Regions from separate parts of the Rhizobium sp. ZW T2_16 genome, predicted to be linked through region 1. Evidence: riboswitches for the same ligand, from Rfam matches in the RefSeq annotation. Region 1 holds a riboswitch; the other holds the start of a gene.
The links. Region 1 has a riboswitch for cobalamin ahead of bluB (5,6-dimethylbenzimidazole synthase). Riboswitches for the same ligand answer to the same signal wherever they lie in the genome.
Positions count from the first base shown of each region.

Region 1 (3,410 bases):
GTAACATCCCGCGGCGTCGTCAACATGGCGGCCCTGGCCGTCGTCGAGGCGTCCCAGGCGGAACCGCTTGCGCTGGTGAAATGACAAGAGATGCGGGAAGCTTCAAGGCAAGCTTCCCGCATGCTCGACATGCCAGGTTGATCCCCGCAGAGCCATGCGACAGGTGAGACATGACATTTTCCAAGCCGCAGATGCTGACATCGCTGATGCTTGCCTCGCTGCTTGCGCCTCAGGCGGCCTTTTCGCGCGATGTCGAGGTCTGCGCCAATCTCTATCGCCGCCTCAACAGCACCCCGCAGATCATCGGCACGAGCAGCAATGTGCGTCGCTACGCTCAGGATCTGAGCGCGCTCAACGCGGATATCCGGCAACTCAGGATCGACATGCGCAGGCAAGGTTGCGGCAGCGGCAGCATCGTGACGCTGGGCGCGCCATCCGAAGGCGATGATGAATGCGGTTACATGCAGGACACGCTGCAACGGCTGGAAGATGAGCGCGCGGCAATCACCGAACAACGCAACAATACCCGCTCGCTACTGCAGCCATCGGAAGAGCGCGTCGCGATCTTGTCGGCGATCCGCTCCAACAATTGCACGCCCACTGACCTCGATACCCAGACGGAACTTGACGATAAAGAACGCCTGCGGATCCGGGGGCTGGCACTGCCAAGGCCGGGAGAGGAGACGCAGACTGGGCCAAAGGTGGACGATCCGAATTCCAGCATCACCCATCTCGGCAGCGCCTCACCTGCGCCAGCGAGAGAAGCACCCGTCCAGTTCCCGCCGGATCGTCCCTATGATCCCGGCAAAAAGATTCGCTCCGTCGGGCCGCAGTTCTTCCCCGAAGAAGACATCGACCTCGCCAATCCGAAATCCAGCGGCCCCCAGCAGCTGCAGCCTTGATTATTTCTGGCCCCAACCGTCCTGAAAGACGAGCTCTTCCAGAGGCAGACGCTGGCGCCAGCCCTTTATCGCCAGTTCGGGTTCTCCATACAACTGATCGACATAACCGAGGCACAACCAGGCTACGATCTCGACGCGGTTTGGAATGCCGAGGAGCGCTCGAACATCTTCATCATGAAAGATACTGACCCAGCCGACGCCGATCCCTTCCGCGCGGGCTGCGAGCCAGAGGTTCTGGATGGCACAGACGGTCGAATAGCTGTCCATGCGGCTGTTGTGTGTGCGCCCCAGAACCACCGGACCGGCACGATCCGGATCGCTGGTGACGCAGATCGACAGCGGCGCCTTTCTGATGCCTTCGAGCTTAAGGCTCCTGTAGGTGCTGCGCTTCTCCTCAGGAAACATCGCCTCGGCTTCTTCATTGGCGCGCGAAAACGCCTCCCAGGCGGACTGGCGAACCGCCTCGTCACGGATAAGGATAAAGTTCCACGGCTGCATGAAACCAACCGACGGGGCGGCATGGGCGGCATCCAGTAGTCTGCGCAGCACATCATCCGGGATCGTATCGGAGAGAAACTGGTCGCGCACGTCGCGGCGCGTTTCGATGGCGCGGTAAACGGCGGCACGCTCGTCATCGGTAAAAGCTTCGGCGGCCACGAGGCCATTGTTCAAATCATCAGGTCGCATCGTCTTTCCCCAACAACGCCTGCGGATTGCTTCCGCCGTCACGGCGTGGCGCAATCCACTCAACCTGCCCGCCGTCCGCGCGGATCGGTCCATCTCGCCAGGCCGGTATTCTGACTGGGCTTCATCCGCTCATCGCCGCCTTCCCGGAGAAATCCAGTGGCATGAATACGATAAGCGTCAGCCTCACAGCGTTGGGCACGTGCCGGAATTTCACCGGCTTCCCGATTCTCCCATCAACGATGGGCACCTGACGGAGGCTCTTATGCTGACTGAACCCGGCCGAAGCAAGGCCGTTCACGCCGCAGGGAAATAACGCACATAGGCAAATTCGTCACCATCCGGTGACCAGTTGGGCGAGTTCATCGTGCCCTGCCCGCCAAAAAGCTCGAACAACGTTTCGACATAGCCGCCATCGGCATCCATAAGCCGAACGCGAACATTCTGATCACGCGGATGATCGAAGATTTCGGCGTCATAGGATACGAAAACGACCTTATCACCCTTGGGTGACGGATGCGGAAACCAGTCTCCATAGCTACTGTCGGTGATGCGTTCGGCAGCGCCGCCGGTCGCCGGAACACGCCAGATCTGCATCAGCCCTGAGCGGCTTGAGTTAAAATAGATCCAACGACCGTCCGGCGAATAATCCGGCCCGTCATTGCGGCCCTCGCCGAAGGTCAGCCGTGTCTCGTTTTTCCCGTCGATACCGATCGTATAGATATCGAAGACCTGATCACGGATACCGCAATAAGCGAACGTCTTTCCGTCCGGCGACCAGCCATGCCAGTAGGATGGCAGGTTTTCTGTGACGAGTTTCGGCGTACCGCCTCTGGCCGGCAGGACATAGATCGCCGACCTACCGAACTCGACCTTGTCGGAGATCGCAATCAGCGCGCCGTCCGGCGAGATGCCATGGTCGTTGTTGCAGAGTGTCGCGAAGTCCGTATCGACCCGGATAGGACCGAAATCACCATTCGGAGACAAACGGTAGATCAGGCCATCTGCATTAAGCATCAGATAGTCGCCATCCGGCGACCAGTTGGGCGCTTCGAACAACTCTTCCGTCTGCCAGACAACCCGGCTCTGGCGGGTTCGGACATTGTAGATCTCGATGGAGCTTCGCAGTGCCAAGGGCGCCTCCCTCTCAACGATCCCGGAAACGGTTGGTGATCGGGTAACGGCGATCGCGGCCAAAATTCTTCTTGGTGATCTTCACGCCCGGAGCCGACTGACGCCGCTTATACTCAGCGAGATAGAGCAGATGCTCGATACGATGAACGGTTGCGACGTCATGGCCGCGGGCGACGATGTCTTCGGTGCCCATTTCCATTTCGACGAGGCATTCGAGGATATCGTCCAGAACCGGATAGGGCGGCAGCGAATCCTGGTCCTTCTGATCCGGCCGAAGCTCGGCGGAAGGCGCCTTGGAAATGATGTTTTTCGGGATCACCTCGCCGGACGGGCCGAGAGCGCCTGCCGGCACATTTTCATTGCGCCATTCGGCCAGCGCATAGACCTGCATCTTGTAGAGGTCCTTGATCGGGTTGAAGCCGCCGTTCATGTCGCCATAAAGCGTCGCGTAGCCGACCGACATTTCCGACTTGTTGCCGGTCGTCACAACCATCGAGCCGAACTTGTTGGAGATCGCCATCAGGATAGTGCCGCGCGTACGGCTCTGCAGGTTCTCTTCGGTAATGCCCTGGTCGGTGCCTTCGAACATGTCGGACAACGATGCCAGGAACCCTTCGACCGGATCGGAAATCGGCACGATATCGTAGCGGCAGCCGAGCGCCTTCGCGCAGTCCGCGGCGTCCTTGAACG
Region 1 is NZ_JBJDRG010000001.1:59,927-63,336, forward strand. It holds gene ACI3K0_RS00255 (NADP-dependent malic enzyme) at 1-84, shown strand, start outside; gene ACI3K0_RS00260 (hypothetical protein) at 171-902, shown strand; gene bluB (5,6-dimethylbenzimidazole synthase) at 903-1,589, opposite strand; cobalamin riboswitch at 1,672-1,855, opposite strand; gene ACI3K0_RS00270 (hypothetical protein) at 1,884-2,714, opposite strand; gene ACI3K0_RS00275 (NAD+ synthase) at 2,734-3,410, opposite strand, start outside.

Region 2 (3,410 bases), on a different contig from region 1:
AAGGTTTCGGCCAACTTTCTCGACGCCGGATCGAACACCGCGTACCGCTCGGCCATCTCGATATCGCAGACATGGCAGATGAGCGGATTGAACTGCGGACGCCCCTTGGTCTCGTAGATGTGCGAGATCGCATCGGCGCGCGTCGCATCCGCGGCAAGGCCGTAGACCGTTTCGGTCGGAATGGCGACGGGAAAACCGTCATTGAGCACGCGGCTTGCCTCGCTGATGGCGCGCTGGGGCTCATGGGTGATGTTTATGATTTCGGCTGTCATGCCGCTGTCAATACAGCGGAGTGCCCGTGCTTTAAAGCCTTTTGATGATTTCGCGCACTGCGGCACTGGGCGCGCCGAGCATCAGAACGTTGCGCATCGCCTCGCGCGGGCTGTTGGTCTGGAACAGAAGCCCGTTCTTGCGCCATGTCCGGTCGATCCGCGCCTGTTCGCCTGCTTCGCCTTCCACCGCGACGGCGAAATACATGCGGGAATTCCGTGGATTGATTCGGGCGAAAAACACCTCGTCGCCGCCGATCTCGGAAGAGAAGTTGGCGATGTAGAATGACCAGCTGACCATCGCATCCTGCGAAAAGAAGGTACGTGCTGCGGTCACATGGCAATAGCCCAGATGCGGGCTACCCTCCAACGTGCGGTGAAAGATGATCTTCGGCAGGTGGATAGACCGGTGAAAGCTGTTCAGCCGCTTATGCGTGGTTTCGCCGGCCGTTTCGAGCTTCTTGCCTGTCTTTTCAGCCACTTCGTCATGGGTGAGATAGCGACGTTCGTCGGGAACCCAGACAGGGCGGGAGCGTGGAATTCTGCCGGTTCGCAGGAATTCCGTATGGGCATTGCCGCTGCTTGGCGGCATCATCAAGGGCCTGGGCCTGTTGACTTCGTAATAACGGAGCTGTCCTGGCATGGTGGCGGCTCTTCCCAATGAATTTTCAAGAACACTATTAGCAAGACCTTAACAGTCGGTTTCTCCCGCAATCGGATGCTATTGCGCGATCGTCGCCAATGCAGTGGCCGATGTCGCAATGTCGTCTATGCGACAGGCCGGCGTCCCGCTTAAATATGACAAAGCTCAAGGTGCCGCCTCGCTAGGGGAGGCGGAGAATTGGGAAGCCGGCGGGTCGCAGAGATCTATCCGGCGCTGCCCCCGCAACGGTGGTGGAGTTGAAGGCATGGTAGGGGGCGACCCCGGCCACTGGGACAGAGCCGAACGGCCGACCGGGAAGGTGCCATGCAGTCCTTTTGGGACAACTCCTCAGCCCGGAAACCAGCCTGAGCTTGATGACACCGGTCGCGGAGGGCGCACGGGACGGGAATTGGCTGCATTGATTGTTGCCGGCTTGTCCATGCCCTGAAGCTTGCTTGTATTGCGAGGAAGCATATGGACATTCACAATCAGGTTCTGCGGCAGCTGAAGAACCGCCGCGAAGGTTTCAGCCTGGAACAGCCCTTTTATATCGATCCCGATTATTACAAGCTCGATCTCGAGATGATCTGGTATCGCGACTGGCTGTTTGCCGGCCACGATTGCCAGATCAACAAGGCGGGCATGTATTTTACCCTGCAGGTTGGCGACTATCCGGTTCTCGTCATCCGCACGCGCGAGGGCGATATCCGCGCCTATCACAATACCTGCCGCCATCGCGGCCACCGCGTCTGCACCAAGGAAACGGGTTCTGCGACCCGCCTCGTCTGTCCCTATCACCAGTGGACCTACCAGCATGACGGCTCGCTGATGTCGGCCCGTCATATGGGCGAGAATTTCGACAAGAAGCAGTTTGGATTGAAACCCGTCCACTGCCAGGTGGTTGCTGGCTACATCTTTATCTGCCTCGCAAAGGAAGCCCCGGATTTTGCTCCGGTTCGCGCAACGGTCGAGCCTTACATGGCGCCGCATCGCCTGCCCGAAACGAAGGTTGCTGCCCAGAACACGATCATCGAAAAGGGCAACTGGAAGCTCGTCTGGGAAAACAATCGCGAGTGTTATCACTGCGCCGGTAACCATCCGGAACTCTGCCGCACCTACCCGGAAGCGCCGACTGCGACCGGTGTGCAGGGCGCCGGCGACGATCCGTTCATTTCCGAACACTGGAGCCGCTGTGAAGCGGCCGGCCTGCCGAGCACGTTCAACATGTCGCCGGACGGCCAGTTCCGCGTGGCGCGCATGCCGCTGATCGAGGATGCCGAAAGCTACACGATGAACGGCCGTCCCGCAGTTCAACGGTCGCTCTCCGACGACGTGACGATTTCCCATATCGGCACGATGCTTCTGTTCCATTACCCGACCACCTGGAACCATATGCTGGTCGACCACGCGATCTCTTTCCGAGTCATCCCCATCGGGCCGGAAGAGACGGCGGTCACCACCACATGGCTGGTCCACAAGGATGCGGTGGAAGGCGTCGATTACGATGTCGAGCAGCTGACCCATGTCTGGAACATGACCAACGACCAGGACAGGCAGATCGTCGAGGAAAACGCCTTCGGCATCCGCTCTCCCGCCTATGAACCCGGCCCTTATTCCGAGGCGCATGAAGGTGGTGTGATGCAGTTCGTTGAGTGGTATTCGAACTTCATGATCGATCGCCTGCAGGGCAAGGACAGCACGCTTTACGCGGTGGCGTGATACTGAGCGCTCCTCCGCAATGTGCCGTCAGTTTGCGGAGGAGCCTGTTTTTACGCTGAGTGGGACGTACGATCACTCCCGATTAAGGCGTCGAAGGCTTGGTGTCTTTGGGTCGCAAGCCAGGCCCGAAAGGAAATGATCTCGGGATTGATCTCGCGCATCGCAGCAAGGTCCACGTGATCCGCCAGCGGGCCGTTATCCAGGATCGCCGCAAGCTGACCAAGATCGCTATTGGCGGCAAGGACTTCATCGGCAAAGCGGGAATAGATGACCGGACGACCGGCGGCTTCGCTGAAGATTTCCCCCAGCTGGCGCCCTGTAACCGTATCGCTCGCGATCTTAATCGTCCGTCCGCTGAACCGTATGCCATCGGCAAAGATCGCGGCGACGAATTTCCCGATGTCTTCCACGGCAATCAGTTGCATCGACTGGTCCGGCCTGAGGAAGAATGTGTACCGGCCTTCTGAAAGGCCGAATGCCGGGTTGATCAGCATATCCATGAATATCATCGGTCTGATTATGGTTGCGGTGACCGGCAGCCAACGGATATGCGCCTCGATCCGCGGCTTGGCGTCGAAACGGGCGATCCCGGTCGGTGTGTCGCCGGAACTGGCGCCCGAGGAATAGACGAGATGTGCGACGCCGCTTTCGGCCGCAAGATCGGCGATCCCGCACCCTATCCGTACCTCTTCGGTCTCTGACAGGTTGGCCGGTAAGACGCTGAACACGCCATGGGCACTGTCCATCCCGGCGCGAAATGTATCGAGATCGGCAAATGA
Region 2 is NZ_JBJDRG010000002.1:152,728-156,137, forward strand. It holds gene ACI3K0_RS06235 (L-threonylcarbamoyladenylate synthase) at 1-272, opposite strand, end outside; gene ACI3K0_RS06240 (DUF6656 family protein) at 304-864, opposite strand; cobalamin riboswitch at 1,064-1,296, shown strand; gene ACI3K0_RS06245 (aromatic ring-hydroxylating dioxygenase subunit alpha) at 1,387-2,631, shown strand; gene ACI3K0_RS06250 (NmrA/HSCARG family protein) at 2,682-3,410, opposite strand, start outside.
Region 2: it holds a riboswitch for cobalamin, as region 1 does, so the genes downstream of both, ACI3K0_RS06245 (aromatic ring-hydroxylating dioxygenase subunit alpha) here and bluB (5,6-dimethylbenzimidazole synthase) in region 1, are expected to answer to the same signal.